DNA from 3 places in the Streptomyces sp. NPDC096012 genome. Region 3 is predicted to be linked to each of the others. Evidence: riboswitches for the same ligand, from Rfam matches in the RefSeq annotation. Region 3 holds a riboswitch; each other region holds the start of a gene.
The links. Region 3 has a riboswitch for cyclic di-AMP ahead of ABVB68_RS10190 (C40 family peptidase). Riboswitches for the same ligand answer to the same signal wherever they lie in the genome.
Positions count from the first base shown of each region.

Region 1 (6,591 bases), on a different contig from region 3:
GTGCCCAGCCGGCGGAGCGAGGCGTCGGCGGCCGCCTTGATGTTGGCGGCGCTCAGACCCTGGTACTCCGGGTGCTGGCTGACCTTGGTGGCGATGACGACGTCGGCGCGGTTGCCGCGGGCCTTGACCCACTTGCCGATGATCGTCTCGGACTCGCCGCCCTTGTTTCCCTCGACCCAGGCGCTGTAGCTGTCGGCGGTGTCGACGAAGTTGCCGCCGGCGGCCGTGTAGGCGTCGAGCACGTCGAAGGACGCCTGCTCGTCGGCGGTCCAGCCGAAGACGTTGCCGCCGAGGGCGAGCGGGAAGACCTCGAGGTCGGAGGAACCGAGTTTGCGCAGAGAAGTCATACTCCACGTCAACGCCGACAGCGGATGATCCCATTCCGCTGTCGGCGCCAAGTTCCCGCAAAGGCAGCACCCTCAGGGTCACCCCCAGGACCCGACGGGATTTCTCCCCGGGACCCGACGGGGTTCCTCCCCCGGGGGCCCGACGGGGCTCGCGTCCGGGAGGCCCCGCGGGCCACCGGGGCGAAGGCCCGCGAAGGTCAGGGGTTGAGGCCCTTGCCGCGCAGCCAGACCATCGGGTCGATGCCGGTGGCGTCGCCGTTCGGGTGGACCTCCAGATGCAGGTGCGGGCCGGTGACGTTGCCGGTGGCGCCGACCCGGCCGATGACGTCACCGGTGCCGACCTTCTGGCCGACGGAGACACTGATCGAGGACTGGTGGCAGAACCACAGTTCGGTGCCGTCGTCGAGGGTGAGGACCGTGCGGTAGCCATAGGAGCCGGCCCAGCCCGCCTGGGTGACCGTGCCGCTGTGGATGGCCTTGATGAGGGTGCCGGTGGGGGCGGCGAAGTCGAGGCCGGTGTGGTAGCCGGAGGACCACATCGAGCCGGCCTGGCCGAAGGTCGAGGTGATCGTGTACGAGGACGTCGGCAGCGTGTACTGCTTGGCCAGCTCGGCCAGCCTCTTGGCCTCGGCCGCCTTCGCGGCGTCGGCGTCCGCCTTCTTCTTGTCGGCGGCGGCCTTGGCGGCGGCCTCCTTCTGCGCCTTGGCCGCGGCGTCCGCGCTCTGCTTCTGGGCCGCGGCCAGTGCGGCGGCGGTGGCCCTGCTGTCGGCCTTGCTCTGCTGCTGCTCGGCCTGGGCCATGATCCGGTTGCGCAGGGTCTCGCCCGCGCCGGTGTTCCGCTCGGTGTCCGCGGGGGTCACGCCGACGTCGCTGAGCGCGGTGGTGCTCGCCTCGGGCGCCGGGGAGGAGCCGTCCTCGAACAGCGAACCCATGGAGGGCAGGTCCGGCAGGGAGAGGGACACCGGCGGCTTCCCGGTGTTGGCGCTGGCCATCCCGCCCGCGCCGACCGCGGCGATCACGCCGACGCCGAGGACGGTGGAGCTGCGGGCGAATCCGCCGCGCTGCTTGGCGACGCGGTGCCGGCCGCGGACCGGGGTGATGGATTCCTCGGTGGGATTCCACTCCTCCCAGGGGCCCTCGTCGGCGCGGTAGGAGCCGTACCCGAAGGTCTCGGACTCGGTGGGGGCCGGTATGAACGGGGCTTCTGGGGCAGGCCGGTTGGACGCCACGCGGGCGCGCTCCTTTCCTTCCGCCGCCTACCGGGTTAGCTGACGGGTTCGGAGCAGGAAGGTCTCCTACGCGCGTAAACCGGACGTGGACTCAGCGAGTTCACGACGGCTTTCGCGTGATTCACCCCAAAGGTGGTGGTTCCCCGGTTCCCTCGCGGGATTCGGCGCGTGCGCACGGAGCCGTCTCTTGTGACGGCTGGGACGACCGCGCTGCGTTATCGAACGTTAATAGACCCGGTAGGTGGTTTCCAAGCCGTTCGGCTTGATCATTAACGTTCCCACGCAGGGACTTACCCTGTAGATCGCTGCAAAACGGGCGAGTTGACCGAAGTTCATGAGTCACAGAGGTTTCCGAGTGACGCGGGTGTTCTGCGGACGGCGGTCGCGCGGTCACGGTCGGTGAGACCGGTCACGGCTGCCGTACGGCGAGCAGCGCCATGTCGTCCGCCATCCCGCCGCCGGAGTGCCGCCGCACCTCCTCGGCGAGCCGGCTCAGCAGGGCGCCGGGGCCGGGGAAGGTACGGCCGGCCAGCCGCCGTTCGGGTGCGTAGAAGCGGCCGTGGGCGTCCCGGGCCTCGGACAGGCCGTCGGTGTAGAACAGCAGGGTGGCCCCGCTCGGGAAGCGGGCCTCCAGCGCCCGGTCGGGCCAGCCGCCGAGGTCGCGCATGCCGAGCGGCAGCGCGGGCTCGGGCGCGGTCAGGCTGCGCAGGGTGCCGTCGGCGTGCAGCATCAGCGGCGCCGGATGGCCGCGGTTGACGACCCGTACGACGCCGTCGCCGTGTGGGAGTTCGGCGAGGACGGCGGTGGTGAAGCCCTCGAACGCGTCGATGCCGTCCCGCCGGGTGCCCTCGCGGGCCAGTGCCCGCTCCAGCCGCTCGGCCACCGCCTCCAGCGTGGCCTCCTGCTCGGCCGCCTCCCGGAACGCCCCGATCACCACGGCGACGGCGGCGACCGCGCTCAACCCCTTGCCGCGCACGTCGCCGACGACCAGCCGGACGCCGTACGGGCTGTCCTGCACCGCGTAGAGGTCGCCGCCGATGAACGCGTCCCGGCGTGCCGCCTCGTAGCAGGCGGCGATCTCGAAGCCGCCGATCCGCTCCGCGGGCCGGGGCAGGACGGCCCGTTGTGCGGCCTCGGCGATCTCCCGGGCGGAGGCCAGCCGCCGGTCGCCGAGCCGGACCACGCGGTTGATGGCGACGGCCAGCAGGGCGACCGTGGCGACGGTCACCCCGTCGGTGACGGTGGCCGGTGCCGAGTGGCCGCCGGTCTGGGTGTTCACGGCGTACGCGGCGACGAGGGCGGTCAGGGCGGTCAGGACCGTGGTGCGCAGCGAGTACAGCGGCGCGGCGATCAGCGGCGCGGCGGTGAAGAACGGGACGGCGGTGAAGCCCTCGGGAGTGAGCAGGCCGTAGAGGACGCCGCCCGCGATGAGCAGGGCCGGCAGGGCGCCGGCCAGGGCGCGCGGGCCGGGCCGGCGGGTCCCGCGCACGGGTGCGGGTTCGTCGCCGAGTCCCGGGTCCGGCACGAGATCGCCGGGAAGCCGGCCGCCGGCCCTGGCGTACGCGTTCTCCTCCACCTCACCAGGGCGCACCGCATGTCTCCCACGTGTCGGACGTAGGTCCAGATTTGCGGGCCCGGGGGCACGGGGCGACCGGTGTGGACCGACCGGATGACCTGCTGTGACGTACGCCACGCGGCCTGGATCGCCGCGTACGGCGGGGCGGGGCGGAAAACACTCAGGGCCGGAACCCGTGTACTGGATTCCGGCCCTGAGTCTTCAGTAGCGGGGACAGGATTTGAACCTGCGACCTCTGGGTTATGAGCCCAGCGAGCTACCGAGCTGCTCCACCCCGCGTCGTTGTGTCTCAAGCATACGCCATGCGAAGGAGTGGTCGCGCACCCTTTTCCTCCGGGCCTTGATCACCGGTTCCGCCAGGTCCTGATCACCGGTTCCCCCGGGCCTCGATCACCGAGCCGCCGGGGATGCCGCTCAGCCCGGCAGGTGCGCGTTCGGCGCCTTGGCGAGCGCCCGGAACTCGGGGAGTACGACGACCTCGGCTCCCCCGAGCCTTGATCACCGGCCACCCCGGGCCTCGATCACCGAGCCGCCGGGGGTGCCGCTCAGCCCGGCAGGTGCGCGTTCGGCGCCTTGGCGAGCGCCCGGAACTCGGGGAGTACGACGACCTCGGCTCCCCCGGCCTGGAGCACGCCGGTGCCGTCGGCCCCCGCGACGAAGGTGTCCGGCTCCCGCCAGGCGGTGACCACCCGGCGCAGCCCGGCCCGCAGGATCAGCTCGGCGCAGGGCGCGGGCCGGGAGGCGCGGCGGGCACAGGGCTCCAGGCTGCTGTAGACCGTGGCACCGGCGAGCCTCGGGTCGGCCGCGTCGATCTTCGCCAGCGCCGCCTCCTCCGCGTGGACCACCGGGTCGCCGCCTTCCCGGGAGTGGCCGCGGGCCAGTTCGGTGCCGTCGGCGGCGACCACGACGGCACCGACGCTGAAGGCCGTCTCCGAGGGCGGGCACAGGGCGGCGAGTTCGCAGGCGGTGCGCAGCCAGTGGCGGTCGGCGGCCGCGGGGGCGGGGCCGGTGCCGGGCGCCGTGGGCTCGTAGCGCATGAGGACGACGTCCTCGATGCGGCGGGTCTCGACCAGGCGCAGCCGGCCGCCCTGGTACGACCCCGGTCCGAACAGGCGCGGGGCCGCCGGGTCGCCCACGAAGAGCGGGGCGAGGACCAGCTGGAGTTCGTCGGCGAGGCCCTGGCGGAGGAGCTGGGTGTGCACCTGACCGCCGCCCTCGACCATCAGGCGCCCGACTCCGCGCACGTCGTGCAGGTGTTCCAGCAGGGCCCGCCAGTCGATGCCGGCGCCGAGCGGGACGACGTCGGCGGTGGTGCCGAGGAGCCGGCCGGCCCGTCGGGCACCCTCGTCGGTGGTGTAGACGAGTTTCTCGCCGCCGGTGTGCCAGAAGTGGGCGTCGGGGTCGAGGTCGCCGGAGGCGGTGACGGTCACCTTCAGCGGGTACGCGGGCCTGCCCGCCGCCAGCCGGGCCGCCCGCCGCTCCGCGGAGTTCACCAGCAGGCGCGGATTGTCGGCGCGGATCGTGCCGGCGCCGACGAGGATGGCGTCGACGGAGGCCCGTACGTCGTCGACCCGGTCGAAGTCGGCCGGGCTCGACAACAGCAGCCGCTCGGGGCCGGTGTCGTCCAGGAAGCCGTCGAGGGAGACGGCGGCGGACAGCAGCACGTACGGCAGGGGCATCGGCGCACTCCCTCGCGGCGACCCGGAGGTTCACCGAGTCTTGGTTCAAGTTTGAAACAAACTTACACTGGCGGCATGACGACCCGCTGGCTCACCCCCGAGGAGCAGCGCGCCTGGCGCGCCTACATCGCCGCCTCCCGGCTCCTGGAGGACGCGATCGACCGGCAGCTCCAGCAGGAGGGCGGCATGCCCCACCTTTTCTACTCGGTGCTGGCCAACCTCTCCGAGGCACCCGACCGGCGGCTGCGCATGACGGACCTCGCCGAGACACTGAAGATCACCCGCAGCAGGCTGACGTACGTGGTGACCCGGCTGGAGCGGGACGGGCTGGTGCGCCGGGAGGACTGCCCCTGGGACAGGCGCAGCAGCCTCGCGGTGCTGACGGACGAGGGCATGACCGTGCTGGAGCGTACGGCACCCGGCCATGTCGAGACGGTGCGCACCACCCTCTTCGACCGGCTCGCCCCCGAGCAGGTGGGGCAGTTGGAGGAGATCTGCACGGGGATCGCCCGAGGGCTGCAGGGGGAGGGTGAGGCGGAGGCGCCCGCGGAGGACGTGCCGTGGCGGCGCCGATCGTCCCCGTGCCCGGGACCGGCCGACGAGTGAGGCGGGCTCCGGCGGGCGGCACCGATCTCCGCCGTGGCGCATTGCTTTAACTTTAAAGCATGCGATAAGGTCCCCATCCTGGCACCTGCTTCAAATCTGAAGCAGATGGACGGACCGATCCCGGAGACCCGCATGCCCGACACCCCCGCCGCCACCCCGCGCGCCCGCGTCCGGGTACCGCTGCGCTTCCACGACGGCTACAGCGCCGACGCCGAGCTCGTCACCTTCGACGGTCTCGCCGACGGCCGGGAGCACATCGCCGTCGTCCTCGGCGACCCGGGCCCGGTCCCACTGGTGCGGCTGCACTCCGAGTGCCTGACCGGCGACGTCTTCGGCTCCGCCCGCTGTGACTGCGGGCCCCAGCTGCGCGAGGCGGTCGAGCGCATCGCCGACCGCGGCGGCGTGCTGCTCTACCTGCGCCAGGAGGGCCGCGGTATCGGCCTCTACAACAAGCTCGACGCCTACGCCCTCCAGGACCAGGGCCTCGACACCTACGAGGCGAACGCCGCGCTCGGCCTGCCGGAGGACGCCCGCGACTACACCGCCGCCGCGCAGATGCTCGCCGCCCTCGGCATCGACGAGCTGGACCTGCTGTCGAACAACCCCGACAAGGCCGAGCAGCTCCGCGCGCTGGGCACCGTCGTCCGGGACCGGGTGCCGACCGGTGTCTTCACCACCGCCCACAACGTCCGCTACCTGCGCGCGAAGGTCCTCCAGACCCGGCACACCCTGCCGCTCGCCGAACTGAACGGGGTGAATGGGGTGAGCGGGGTGAACGGGCTCGGCGGGCTCGACGGACTGCCGGAACTGAGCGCGCGCTGAGCACGGGCCGAGCGCGAAGAGCCGGGCGCGAGGACCGGCCGCCGCCGCACAGGGTCCGAACACCTGCTGCCGGCGGGCGGCATGGCCGGCCGATCCTCCACAGTGATCTTGCCCAGGGTCGCAGAGCGCCGATGGACACGACCGGTTCCCACCGGGCCTGTCGCATCGCTCTGGCCGGGCGCACGTGCGCCGCGATCCGATGGATGGCCGACACGGAGCGGCCCGAACGCCGGCCTTCGGATCCACCCCTTACCCGCATTCCTCCCTACTTCCCATTTGCGTGAGAGGGCGGTGAGACCTGCACGCGGTTAAGTCCCCGTTCAGATTCCGTG
Region 1 is NZ_JBEOTD010000060.1:7,571-14,161, reverse strand. Features, by position in the region: gene ABVB68_RS34555 (aldo/keto reductase) at 1-347, opposite strand, end outside; gene ABVB68_RS34550 (M23 family metallopeptidase) at 545-1,576, opposite strand; cyclic di-AMP (ydaO/yuaA leader) riboswitch at 1,586-1,753, opposite strand; gene ABVB68_RS34545 (PP2C family protein-serine/threonine phosphatase) at 1,986-3,167, opposite strand; tRNA gene ABVB68_RS34540 (tRNA-Met) at 3,358-3,431, opposite strand; gene ABVB68_RS34535 (dihydrofolate reductase family protein) at 3,698-4,831, opposite strand; gene ABVB68_RS34530 (MarR family winged helix-turn-helix transcriptional regulator) at 4,907-5,437, shown strand; gene ABVB68_RS34525 (GTP cyclohydrolase II) at 5,570-6,259, shown strand.
Region 1: linked by a shared signal. The riboswitch ahead of ABVB68_RS34550 (M23 family metallopeptidase) and the one ahead of ABVB68_RS10190 (C40 family peptidase) in region 3 are both predicted to bind cyclic di-AMP.

Region 2 (6,591 bases), on a different contig from region 3:
CACGTCCGACTTGGCGATCTTCTCTATGAGCTGCTGGGCGGTGATCCGGGGCAGATCCGGGTCTCCCGAGTTGGCGAGCGCCGGGACCAGCCCGATCGTGGCCGCAGTCACCCCCACCACCGCGACCGGGACGACGTACCGGACCGCCTTGCGCCGGCCGGATCGCGTGTCCTCGCCCTGCGCGGCGGCCGGTGCGTCTTCGGATTCGTACGGTGCCATGTGTGCCTTACCTCCGTCGTCGGCGGCGGCTGTCCTCACGCTGGTCCACCCTGAGCCGCCATTCTCACCCGAATCGGTGAGGAGTGGTGATTTCCCTGGTGTCCATCTGACCAAATCGGCCGTGAGGAAGCGTCAGACCTCGGAGCCAACTCCGTGTACGACTCCGGTATGACATGCGGGGGCGGCAGCGGCCCGGACCCGTAGGGGTCTCGCACCGCGGGCATACGTCAGCCGTACCACCGTCACGTGGGAACCGCATCCGGAAGCATTGCCTGGGAGCACCGCTTGGGTGGGTCCGTTCCGCGGGTGCGTGCTGCTCGTGCGGGCGTTTCCCGGTGCCTGCCACGCGTGCGTGACGTGTGCGTCGGCGGTGGCTGCCACGCGTGCGGGCTGCGCGTGCGGTGGTGGCTGCCACACGTGCGTGACATGTGCGTCGGCGGTGGCTGCCACGCGTGCGGGCTGCGTGCGCGTGCCGCGGGTGCGGGCGTGCGGGCTGCGTGCGCGTGCCGCGCGTGCGGGCGTGGGGCTCCCGCCACGCGTGCGTGCCGTGTGTGCCCGCCCTGCCGGAGACGTCCCCCGCGCGTGTTTTCTTGCGGGGGAGGCCGGTGGGGCGGCTAGCCGGCTCGGTGCACCACCGCGTCGCACAGTTCGAGCAGGGCCGCCTTGGCGTCGCACTCCCTCAGCGGTGCCAGCGCGGCCCGTGCCTCCTCCGCGTACCGGACGGTGTCCCGGCGGGCCTGCTCCAGCGCGGGGTGCGCGCGCAGTGCGGCCAGCGCCTCGGCGTGCCGGGCGTCGTCGCTGAGGTCGGAGTCCAGCAGGTCGCACAGCGCGACGTCCTCGGGCAGCCCCGTCCGGCCGGCCCGCTCGCGCAGTCGCAGCACGGGCAGGGTCGGGATGCCCTCGCGCAGGTCGGTGCCGGGCGTCTTGCCGGACTCGTGGGAGTCGGATGCGATGTCCAGGACGTCGTCCGCGAGCTGGAAGGCGACCCCGAGCCGCTCGCCGTACTGGGTGAGCACGTCGACGACCGTGTCGTCGGCGCCGGACATCATCGCACCGAACCGGCACGCGACCGCCACCAGGGAACCCGTCTTGCCGCTGAGGACGTCCAGGTAGTGCTCGACCGGGTCACGGCCGTCCGCGGGGCCGGCTGTCTCCAGGATCTGGCCCGTGACCAGCCGTTCGAACGCCAGGGCCTGCACCCGGACCGCCTCGGGGCCGAGGTCGGCGAGGATCTGGGAGGCGCGGGCGAAGAGGAAGTCGCCGGTGAGGACCGCGACGGAGTTGCCCCAGCGCGTGTTGGCGCTGTCCACGCCGCGTCGCACGGCCGCCTCGTCCATGACGTCGTCGTGGTACAGGGTGGCGAGGTGGGTCAGCTCGACCACGACGGCGGACGGCACGACACCGGGTGCGTAAGGGTCGCCGAACTGCGCCGCCAGCATCACCAGCAGGGGCCGGAACCGCTTCCCGCCGGCCCGCACGAGGTGCTGGGCGGCCTCCGTGATGAACGGAACCTCGCTCTTGGTGGCCTCGAGCAAGCCTTCCTCGACAGCCGCCAATCCGACCTGGACATCGGCTTCCAGAGCCTGGTCCCGCACGCTCAGCCCGAACGGCCCGACGACGGTCACGAGGGGTCTCCTGTCTGCTGGTGTCTGCTGGCGGTTACACGGTTTGTCGATAGGTCGTTGCCATCACTCAAGTCAGCGTATCCGGTCCTCTTTCGATCACCGATAGCGCCCACCGGTCCAGCCCGGGCGGTATCGGATCATGCCCCCTATGGTGTTGATCGGTCGGTAAGAACGGACATCTATCGACTTAACAGCAGTACGTGCGGTTTGTCGCGGATCGGAGGGTGAGCGGAGTAACGCCGCACCCTCGTCGGGGCACCCGTCTGCCCGGGCCGTCGCACCTCCGACCGCGGCCCGAATCCGCCCGAATCGGTCCGGATCAGGGCGGCGGCCGACCCTCCGCCACACTCCCTCCCCCTCACCGCCGCCACCTCTCCACGGCCTGCGGCAACCCTGCGAAACGACGTGCGGCGCACTCCGAATTCCGCAGTAATCAGACTTAAGAATCAAATCCCCTTAATCTGCAATGTCGGATTTACTGCGTTTTGCTATTTCGTGAATTGGGTCACGTCGAGCAACCTCCGGCCCCACCCGCTCCGCCCGTCGGGTCGCCGCTTCTGCCCTGCGTCATCGGCGAGTTGAGAAGTTGGCAACCGCAAAGGATCAAGTACCCCATACGGCACAGATCAAGGTCAAACAGTGCGTTGTGTGAATCAGGCACTTGTTCCCGACATGTGCTCTCGCATACGTTCCGGGCCGTCGGGCGGAACGCCGAATCCTGCCGCCGCCCGCATAACCCATCGACGAACTCATTCGCAGGGCAGGAGCGGGGGAACCAGGTAAGCCGCCGGACCGGACGACACACGTCGCACCGGAACGGCTAGGGGTGAAGTCGCGCTCTTCGGAGTGCGGCCGGGCACCTCCCCGCCCGAACCCGACAGCTCACCTCGCAGGCGCCGGAGAGGAACACCCCCATGCCTGCTGCCGCTCAGCCCCGCCGCGTTCGCACCAACCGCCTCGTCCGCAAGCTCGCGGTCGTCGGCACCGGTGCCGCCGTGCTCGCCCTTCCGATCATCGGCGCCACCGCCGCCTCCGCGGCCACCCCCACGGCCGCCACGGTGTCCACCACGCCGGCCGGGTACCCGAACAACCTCGACGGCTGGATCCGCGAGTCGCTCGCGATCATGGCCGAGAAGAAGATCCCGGGCACCTACAACGGCATCTACCGCAACATCATGCGGGAGTCCTCGGGCAACCCCTCGGCCATCAACCTCTGGGACTCCAACGCGGCCAAGGGCATCCCGTCCAAGGGCCTGCTCCAGGTCATCGACCCGACGTTCAACGCGTACCACGTGGCCGGAACGTCGTTCAACGTCTACGACCCGGTCGCGAACATCACCGCCGCCTGCAACTACGCGGCCGCGCGGTACGGGTCGATCGACAACGTGTTCGGCGCGTACTGACCTGCCCGTACCGGTGCCCGTCGCACGGCGGACCGGTGCGCTCCGGCACCTGACGGACCGGCGCGCACCGGTGACCGCCGAACGGCGGGCACCGGTGACCGGCCGACGGGCTCGCATCGGTGACCGGCCGAACAGCGAGCTACTGAAGTGCCGGTCAGTCGGTCGGGAAGATTCTTTCGAGGACGACGGCGATGCCGTCGTCCTCGTTCGACGAGGTGACCTCGTCGGCCACCGCCTTGAGTTCGGGGTGGGCGTTGGCCATGGCCACCCCGCGTCCGGCCCAGTGGAACATCGGGATGTCGTTGGGCATGTCCCCGAAGGCCACGGCCCGTTCGGCGCCGATCCGGAGGCGCTCGGCGGCCAGCGCGAGACCGGTCGCCTTGGTCACCCCGCGCGGCTGGAGCTCCACGGTCCCCGGCCCCGACATGGTGACGGTCGCCAGCGAGTCCACCGCCGCCCGCGCCACGGCCGCCAACTCGTCGTCCGACAGAGTGGCGTGGCGCAGCAGTACTTTGCTGATGGGCTCGCACCACAGGTCGTCGCGACGGTCGACCCGGACCGCCGGCAGCGTCGGGTGCGGCATCAGATACCCGGGTTCGATGAGCGTGAGCCCGTCCACGCCGTCCTGGTCGACGGCCGCGTACACCTGCCCCACCTCCGCCTCGATCTTGCCGAGCGCCGTCTCGGCCAGCTCCCGGTCCAGCCGGACCGACCACAGCAGACGGTCGGCGGCGATGTCGTAGATCTGAGCGCCCTGGCCGCACACCGCGAGCCCCGCGCAGCCCAGGTTCGCCAGCAGGGGCCGTACCCGCGGGGCCGGCCGGCCCGTCACCACCAGGTGCCGGGCACCCGCCCCCGCCGCCCGCGCGAGCGCGGCCAGAGACCGGTCGGAGACGGTGTCGTCGCCGCGCAGCAGCGTCCCGTCCAGGTCGGTGGCGATCAGTGCGTATGCGGGGGTGGCTGCCATGATCAGAGAATACGGACACCGCGCCCCGCCGACTCATCCGTCGTTCCACGCACTTACGTGCTGCTCAGCCCCAACTGGTGGCCAAGGTCCGCTCGGTGGCCCGGTGATCGCCGGGTTGTGGCCCGGTGGCCGCCGGGTGGCGGCAGGGGGCTTCCTCCGGGCCCGCCGGTGAGGGGGGCGGCGACGGTCGGCAAGGGTGCGGTGAACATCTCACCCGAGTCGAGCTCCGGCTCGAAGCCATCGCTTCTGTCCCGGTCGACGGAGACGACGCGCACCTGCTCCAGGCCGGGGACCGGCTTGTGCTGGAACCACTCGCCGTAGGCGATGAAGGTCTCCACCGGGATGATGTCCTCGTCCGCCACCAGGCGGCGGATGCCGGCCGCGTCGCAGTAGTCGGCGAGGGTGTGGCGGGGCTGCGGGCAGTCGAGGTTCCAGGCGGCGGGGGTCGACTTCAGGAGCATGCCCTCGGGCATGTGGTCGCGCCAGCTGACCATGGGGTCGCCGAAGACGCGGACGGCGATACCGAGCGCCCGCAGTGAGCGGCGGTGGACAGGCCGAAGGGCCCCGCCCCGATGACTGCAACCGGTCGGATCACGAAGTCCCTCCTCTGAGACACGATGCGCCACCTTCGCGGCCTCGCCTACTTCCTTCGTGGCTGTGCCGCCGGCCGTGGCGTCGGTCCGCCACGGCGGGCCTACTTCGTGGCTGTGCCGCTGCCGCGGCGGTTGGTCCGCCACAGCTGATAGAGGTGCTTCGCGCCGGGGCGCGCGAAGCGGGCGACCATCGTGAGGAACGGCAGCGGGTCGTCACCCGCGAGCCAGGCCAGCTCCGTCCCGCTCGCCTTCGCCGGCGCGTGCGGCGTCGTATAGCCGCCGCGGCGGTAGGCGAGGAGGGCGGGGAGGTCGATGTTCTCCACGATGTAGCGGTGGCCGGCGCGCTGTTCCCCCTCCGGAACGGGGCGGCCGGTCAGGTGCAGGTGCATCGCACGGACGACGTCCACTCCCGACTCGTTCTCGAAGAGCCGGAACTGGGCGCCCATGCGCGGGTTGAAGTCGAGGAGCTTGTACTGTCCGTCGCGCCGGTCGAAGCGCAGGTCGAGGTCGATGATGCCGCTGAAGCCGATCTGCTTGATGAAACGAGCGGCGAGGTCGGCGAGTTCCGGATTGTCGACGACGTACGCGTTCGCCGTCATGCCCGCGTGCGGCGGCCAGGAACGGACCTTGACGCCGGTGAACAGCGCGACGGGGTTGGAGTTCCGGTCGAAGCAGGCGTGCACGATCCAGTCCTCGGCCTCCTCGCGCGGCAGGTACTCCTGGAGGATCACGCCGGGTTCGTCGCCCCAGTCCCGAGCGAGCGCGAGCAGGCCCGCGCGCGTGGCGATCCTCGTGGTGCCGTTCACGGCGGGCCGGCTGCGCCGGACGAACGCCTCCCGGTTCTTGGCCACCACCGGGAACCGGGCGGTGCCCGCGAAGGAGACGATGTCGTCGTACGACCGCGGGAACGCCGCCGCGGGGCTGGCGATGCCGTGCTCGACACACAGTTCGTGCAGTCCCTGCTTGCTGGCGAGCCGGCGCGGCAGCGCGGGATCGACGCGCGGGAAGAGGAAGGTCCCGGCCAGCTCTTCCTGGTGCTCGGCGATCAGTACGGCGGCCTCCTCGTCCGTCGGGATCAGCACGGTCGGGCGACCGATCCGGTGGCCGATGCGCAACATGCCGTCGACCAGCCGGGCCGGGTCCTCCGCGCCGGTGGTCGGCCACACGAACGCCTTCTTCAGATAACGCGAGGAGGCCGCCGGCGTGTACGGATCCTCGGTGACGGCGTACATGGGCACGCCCAGGCGCCCCAGACTACGGATCGCGCCGACACCGCCGTGGTGCAGCGGGTAGTCACCGAACTTGACGATCAGGCCCGGCACGTCGCGGTCGGCCTCGAACGGCACACCGACGGTGTTTCCGGCCACGGGTCCCCCCACGTGTCCCCCCAATGGCACGGACCCACCCCGTCCGTGACCCCCAAAGGACGCTAAGCCGGAATTGCCGCCTCCGACAAGGCCTATCAGGACATTGCGAGCTCTTTAGGCATTCATCGGACAACCATTCGGTCGTGCGCCGGCGACCATGCGCTCCCACGCAGGGGGGACACCCGAGCACACTGCCCAAGACACGCATCCCGGCCGTAACGTGTGGCCCGACCACATGGAACGCAGCGCCATGCAAGACCCGGATGAGAGCGAGGCAGCACCCCATGCCCCCCTTCGACGTCCCCGAGGGCGACCCCTTCGGCCCGCACAACCTTCCCTATGGCGTGTTCTCGCCCTCGGGCAGCACGGAGCGGAGGGTCGGCGTCCGGTTCGGGGACCACGTCCTCGACGCGGGCG
Region 2 is NZ_JBEOTD010000006.1:146,137-152,727, forward strand. Features, by position in the region: gene ABVB68_RS09205 (LolA family protein) at 1-219, opposite strand, end outside; gene ABVB68_RS09210 (polyprenyl synthetase family protein) at 834-1,844, opposite strand; cyclic di-AMP (ydaO/yuaA leader) riboswitch at 2,576-2,753, shown strand; gene ABVB68_RS09215 (transglycosylase SLT domain-containing protein) at 2,759-3,247, shown strand; gene ABVB68_RS09220 (HAD family hydrolase) at 3,402-4,214, opposite strand; partial or broken gene ABVB68_RS09225 (NAD(P)/FAD-dependent oxidoreductase) at 4,379-4,809, opposite strand; gene ABVB68_RS09230 (carboxylate--amine ligase) at 4,909-6,153, opposite strand; gene fahA (fumarylacetoacetase) at 6,459-6,591, shown strand, end outside.
Region 2: linked by a shared signal. The riboswitch ahead of ABVB68_RS09215 (transglycosylase SLT domain-containing protein) and the one ahead of ABVB68_RS10190 (C40 family peptidase) in region 3 are both predicted to bind cyclic di-AMP.

Region 3 (6,591 bases):
GGATGTCGGTGCACACCGGCATCGACTTCCCCGTCTCCTACGGCACCACGGTGATGGCCGCCACCGACGGCACCGTCACGACCAAGTGGAACAGCGCCTACGGCAACATGATGATCGTGACGGCCAAGGACGGCACGGAGACCTGGTACTGCCACCTGTCCAGCTATCGCGTGGCCTCCGGTACGACCGTCAAGGCGGGCCAGCCGATCGCCTACTCCGGCAACTCCGGCAACTCCACCGGGCCGCACCTGCACTTCGAGGTCCGGCCGGCGGGCGGGGCGGCCATGGACCCCCTGCCGTGGCTGCGCAGCCACGGACTGGACCCGACCTGAGCCCCTGAGGGGCCGAGCCCCGCCGAACCGGCGGGGCTCACTTCGTCCATGGTTCTACCGGTTCCGCCGGCCACCACAGGGTTTTGTCCCTGGGCGTCCCCCGGGAATTGCCCCGGGGGTTCCCCTGGAAGTTCCCCTAGAGCTTCTCCACCGGCGCGTACCGCAGCAGCAACCGCTTCGGCTTGGCGTCACCGAAGTCGATCGTCGCCTCCCCGTTCGCACCCGTGCCCTTCACCGCGACGACCGTGCCGAGCCCGAACTGGTCGTGGGTGACCCGGTCACCGACGGCCAGCGCGACGACCGGCTTCTCCGCGGCGCGCCGCGTGGCGAACCCGGACGCGCCCGACGCCGAGGACCGCGAGCGGCTCGACGACAGCGAGGCCGCGATCCCCGAGACGGGTCCGGAGGACACCGGCGCCGTCGCTCCCGTCCGCTTCCACTCCACGTGGGTGCCCGGGATCTCCTCCAGGAAGCGGGAGGGCGGGTTGTACGAGGGCTGGCCCCAGGCGCTGCGCATCGCCGACCGCGTCAGATACAGCCGCTCCCGCGCGCGCGTGATGCCCACGTACGCCAGGCGCCTCTCCTCCTCCAGCTCCTTGTTCTCGCCGAGGGCGCGCATGTGCGGGAAGACGCCGTCCTCCATGCCGGTCAGGAACACGACCGGGAACTCCAGGCCCTTGGCGGTGTGCAGGGTCATCAGCGTGATGACGCCGTCGCCGTCCTCCTCGTCGGGGATCTGGTCGGAGTCGGCGACCAGGGCGACCTGCTCGAGGAAGTCGGCGAGCGTGGCCTGCTCCCCGTCTTCCCGCCCCTGCTCGAACTCCAGCGCCACGGCCGCGAGTTCCTGCAGGTTCTCGATGCGGGTCTCGTCCTGGGGGTCGGTGGAGTTCTGCAGTTCGGCCAGATATCCGGTGCGTTCGAGTATGGCCTCCAGCACCGTCGCCGGACCGGCACCGGACTCGACGACGGTGCGCAGGTCCTCCATCAGCGTGTTGAACCGCTTGACCGCGTTGGTGGAGCGCGCGGCCATGCCGTAGGCCTCGTCGACGCGCTTCAGGGCCTGCGGGAAGCTGATCTTCTCGCGCTGGGAGAGGGCGTCGATCATCGCCTCCGCGCGGTCGCCGATGCCCCGCTTGGGCACGTTGAGGATGCGGCGCAGCGGCACCGAGTCCTCGGGGTTGGCGAGGACGCGCAGGTAGGCGAGGACGTCCCGGACCTCCTTGCGCTCGTAGAAGCGGACACCGCCGACGACCTTGTAGGGCAGGCCGACGCGGATGAAGACCTCTTCGAAGACGCGGGACTGGGCGTTGGTGCGGTAGAAGACGGCGACGTCCCCGGCCTTGGCCTCGCGCGCGTCCGTGAGGCGGTCTATCTCCTCGGCGACGAACTGGGCCTCGTCGTGCTCGGTGTCGGCAACGTAGCCGGTGATCCGCGCGCCCTGGCCGGCGTTGGTCCACAGGTTCTTCGGGCGGCGGGACTCGTTGCGCTCGATGACCGCGTTGGCCGCGGACAGGATGGTCTGCGTGGAGCGGTAGTTCTGCTCCAGCAGGATCGTCTTCGCGTTCGGGTAGTCCTCCTCGAACTGGAGGATGTTGCGGATCGTCGCGCCCCGGAAGGCGTAGATCGACTGGTCCGCGTCACCGACCACGCAGAGTTCGGCCGGCGGCAGGTCGGACTCGCCCGGCGGCAGGCCGGCGTCCCCGGGGGCGCGCTCGCCCGTGCCGACCAGCTCGCGCACCAGGGCGTACTGGGCGTGGTTGGTGTCCTGGTACTCGTCGACCAGGACGTGGCGGAAGCGGCGGCGGTAGTGCTCGGCGACGTCCGGGAAGGCACGCAGCAGGTTCACCGTCGTCATGATCAGGTCGTCGAAGTCCAGGGCGTTCGCCTCGCGCAGCCGCGACTGGTACATCGCGTAGGCCTGGGCGAGGGTCTTCTCGAAACCGTCGGTGGCCTGGGCGGCGAAGTCCTCCTCGTCGATCAGCTCGTTCTTCAGATTGCTGATCTTGGCGCTGAAGGACTTGGGCGGGAAGCGCTTGGGGTCGAGCTCCAGGTCGCGGCAGACCAGGGCCATCAGGCGCTTGCTGTCGGCGGCGTCGTAGATCGAGAAGGAGGAGGTGAAGCCGAGCTTCTTCGACTCGCGCCGCAGGATCCGCACACACGCGCTGTGGAAGGTCATCACCCACATCGCGTTCGCGCGCGGGCCGACGAGCTGCTCGACGCGCTCCTTCATCTCGCCCGCGGCCTTGTTCGTGAAGGTGATCGCGAGGATCTGGCCCGGGTGCACGCCCCGGTCGGCGAGCAGGTGGGCGATGCGGTGGGTGAGCACGCGCGTCTTGCCGGAGCCGGCGCCGGCGACGATGAGCAGCGGGGAGCCGGCGTGCACGACCGCGGCGCGCTGGTTGTCGTTCAGCCCCTCCAGCAGGGCCGCCGCGTCGACGACGGGGCGCGGGGCGCCGTCGCGGTAGTAGGCGTCCCGGTCCGGGGGCACGTCGAACTTCCCGCCGAACAGATCGTCCGGAACCGGCTCCGGAGCGTGCTCGTCCTCGGGGGGCGGGGGTTCCTCCTCGCGCCCGCGTGGGGCTTGGAGGTCCGCCAGGAAGCTGTCGTCAAAGAGGCTGCTCATCGCTCTCCGAGTCTAGGGCGCCCCACCGACAACCGGTCCCGCTCCCCCGAACTCGGCCCGCGGGCGCAGTCCGCTGTCGGACAGGGTCCCGGAGCGCCGGCCGTCCGCCCCGCAGAAGGCCGATCATCCCCTCACGCTGCGGAAGCGCCTGGTCACACGCGTGTGAAACCTTCCCCAGGTCACAGAAATGTATCGGACATACCGCACACCAACCTTCACAGGAGTCACACGAGTTGGCTAGGTTTCCGTCAGGCCGTACGAACCCTCTCCGGCGAACCTCGCCGGGCCGAACGGCCTCCGCCGAGTCCGGCGCGCCCTGCACGGTGCCCGGAGCCGGGGACCCACCGTTCCTGGGGTGAATCGGCCGACTCCCGCACGGGACGACGCCGTAGGGCAACCCTTCCGAAGCACCCGCCCGAACCCGACAGCTAACCCGGTAGGCGGCATGCTGGAAGGAGTCGCCTCCCTTGGCGTCGCACCGCAAGTCGCGCCCCGGCGGCAGTGGACCGGGCCTGCGCGGACCCGTTCTCGCCACTGCCGCCCTCACCTCCGTGGCCGTCCTGTCCCAGACGGCCGAGGCCGCGCCCGCCGACGACGGCAGGCCGAGCCCGGAGGAGATCGAGAAGAAGATCGACGAGTTGTACCGCCGGGCCGAACCGACCCCGCAGGAGGAATCTGCGGCCAGGCAGCGGCCTCGTGCCGGGGAACCGCGGCAGGAGGGCGCCCGGCGCGCGGTCCGGACCCCCGCGATCGCCCGGGAGGGCCGGGTCCCGTTCGCGGCCGCCCCGGACACGGCCGCCTCCCTCCTCGCGGAGTATCCGCAGGACCACTTCGCCCAGAGCAGGGTGCTGAACCGGCTGGCCTCGCGCGTGAAGGACGCGGCCGGGCGGGGCCGGGCCCCCCGGGGGCCGGAGGCCTCGGCGGCATCGGCGGCACCGGCGGCCGCGTGGTACGACGTGACCGCGGCGGGGGCCGCGGCACCGGCCCCCGAAGCCGGGGCCACCGCGCCGGCCACCGGCGCGGACCGTGAAGCCCCGGGTCGCGCCGCGCCGGCCACCACGGACCGCGGGACGAGGGCCGCCACCGCGGGCCGCGCCGCGAAGGCCACCCCCCTGGACCAGGACGCCAAGGCCGACACCCCGGGGTACGACGTCAAGGCCGCGAAGGCCGCCGTGCAGCGCAAGCTCGCCGTCACGCGCGCGTTGCTGTCCCGGCACGCGGCCTCGGAGGACGGCGCAAGGGCAGAGCTCGGCCCGCACCTCGCGGCACCCACCGCGCTGCCGTACACGCCCACGCCCCCGTCCCTGTCCCCGTCCCCAGCGTCGTACGCGCTCCCGCCGACACCGCCGTACCCGCCTCTGGAGACGTCGTCGCACTCGCCTCTGGAGACGCCGTCGTACGCGCCCTCGGCCACGCCGCCGTACGCGCCCCCGGCGACGCTGCCGGTCACCAAGGCCGAGAAGGCGATCGCCTTCGCCCGCGCCCAGATCGGCAAGCCGTACGTGAGCGGCGCGAGCGGACCCGGCTCCTACGACTCCTCCGGCCTCACCCAGGCCGCCTGGCGGGCCGCCGGCGTCACCCTTCCGCGTACCGCCCGGGAGCAGGCCGCCGCGGGCACCCCCGTCCCGCTCATCGACGCACGCCCCGGTGACCTGGTCTTCTTCCGGGACGACAGCAGCCATGTCGGCCTCTGCACGGGTGACGGGATGATGATCCACGCCCCGGAGCCGGGCGCGTACGTCCGCGAGGAGTCCGTCGACCGCGGCGGCACATCCGTCGTCGAGGGCGTCGTACGGCCCGCTTGACCGTCTCCGTCGCCGTCGCCCGGTTCCCGCGCTTTCGGACCCCAGGAAGCCGAGCGCGTCGGGAACGGGCCGCGCGTCGGCGGCCTGCTCGCGCGTTCCGGCGTTTGCCGCCACCAGCGCGCACCGGCATTCCCCGCTCCACGGGCGTGTGCGGTGTTTTCGCGCTCCACGCGCGCGTGGACGGCGTTCTGTGCTCCACGCGCGTGTGCCGGCGCTCTGCGCCACACCCGCGTAGTGCGGCGTTCTTCGCGGTCCACGCGCGCGTGGACCGCGTTTTTCCGCTTCACGCGCGCGTGCCCTGCCCGTCCGATGCGCCCGGCTGCCTAGCATCGGGCGCATGCCCGGTATGTCGAGTGTGCGCGCGTGGTGGGCGGGGCGGCCCCCCTCGGCCGGGTCCGCCGTGATGGCGACCGGCATCGTGTCGGTGGGCCTGCATCTGGCCGGCGCGGAGACGGTCTCCCGGATCGCGCTGGCGATGGCCTGCATCGCCTGGCTCGCGCTGGCCGCCGACTTCGTCGTGCGGCTGGTGGGCGAACGGCGGCGCTGGGTGACCGAGGCGGGGAACCCGGAAGCCCTGACCGCCGTCGCGGCGACGGCCGTGCTGGGCACCGGGATCTCGGCGCTGGGCCGGCAGACCCTGGCCGAGGCTCTGCTGGCGCTCGCCGCGCTGCTGTGGCCGGTGCTGCTCGTCCTCGTCATGCGGCACTGGAAGCGACGCATGCCGGGATCGGTGTTCCTGTGTTGCGTGGCCACACAAGGGCTCGCGGTGCTGGCGGCCGCGCTGGCCGCCGCGGAGGACACGGCCTGGCTCGCGCGCACCGCTCTGGTGCTGTTCTGGCTGGGCCTGCTGCTCTACGGGGTCGCCCTGGCCCGCTTCGAACCCCGGGAGGTCCTCAAGGGCGCCGGGGACCACTGGATCGCGGACGGGGCACTCGCGATCTCGGCGCTGGCCGGGGCGAACCTGCTCGCCGCCGACAGTGGCCGCCTCTACCTGTGGAACGACGACGACCGCGACGTACTGCGCACCACGACGATCACGCTGCTCGCCCTGGACCTGGCCGGGTACCTCTTGCTGCTGGCGGCCGAGGCGGCCCGGCCGCGCCCCGGCTACGACATGCGGCGGTGGTCGACGGTCTTCCCGATGGGGATGACGGCGGCGGCGGTGCTGTCCGTCGCATCCGCCGTGCACGTCGGGTGGCTCAGGCTGCCGGGTCAGGTGCTGGTGTGGGTGGCGGTGGCGGCGTGGCTCGCGGCCGCCACCGGTGCGGTGCTCACGGCCCGCGCCCGCGCCCGCGCCGGCGCCCGCTGACCGCCGACCGTCAGGTCCAGAGCACGGCGATGAAGATGTTCGCCACGGTCAGCAGGCCGACCAGCGCGAAGGGCCCCTTGTCGACCCGCTCCTCGTCGCGCTTCACGTAGACCAGTCCGAGGATCACGATCAGCAGGGCGAGCTTCACGCCGATCTTGAAACTGTTGACATGGTGGTCGTCGGCCTGGTTGAGGCCGACCAGGGCGACACCCGTGACCAGCATGGTCAGGGCACCGTGCAGCATGCCGGGCACGAACCGGGCCCTGCCCTCGCCCATCGCCTTCATCTGGGTGAGGAAACCACCGAGCAGCGCGGCGATGCCGATGATGTGCAAGCCGACGAAAAGATGGATGAGTACGTCCATGGGGCCGGAGCCTAACGAGGGGCGTTCCGGCCTCCATCCACCGGGCCCCGCCCGTCGCGGTGGCACCCTCTGTCACCCAGGCGCGGTGGACCTTGCATATATGCGTCCCGTACCACCCCACGGATCCCGCCCGTCACGCTTTCGGCGCTTCGGTCACC
Region 3 is NZ_JBEOTD010000007.1:101,846-108,436, reverse strand. Features, by position in the region: gene ABVB68_RS10200 (M23 family metallopeptidase) at 1-332, shown strand, start outside; gene pcrA (DNA helicase PcrA) at 469-2,955, opposite strand; cyclic di-AMP (ydaO/yuaA leader) riboswitch at 3,244-3,414, shown strand; gene ABVB68_RS10190 (C40 family peptidase) at 3,423-4,760, shown strand; gene ABVB68_RS10185 (SLAC1 family transporter) at 5,098-6,069, shown strand; gene ABVB68_RS10180 (hypothetical protein) at 6,080-6,433, opposite strand.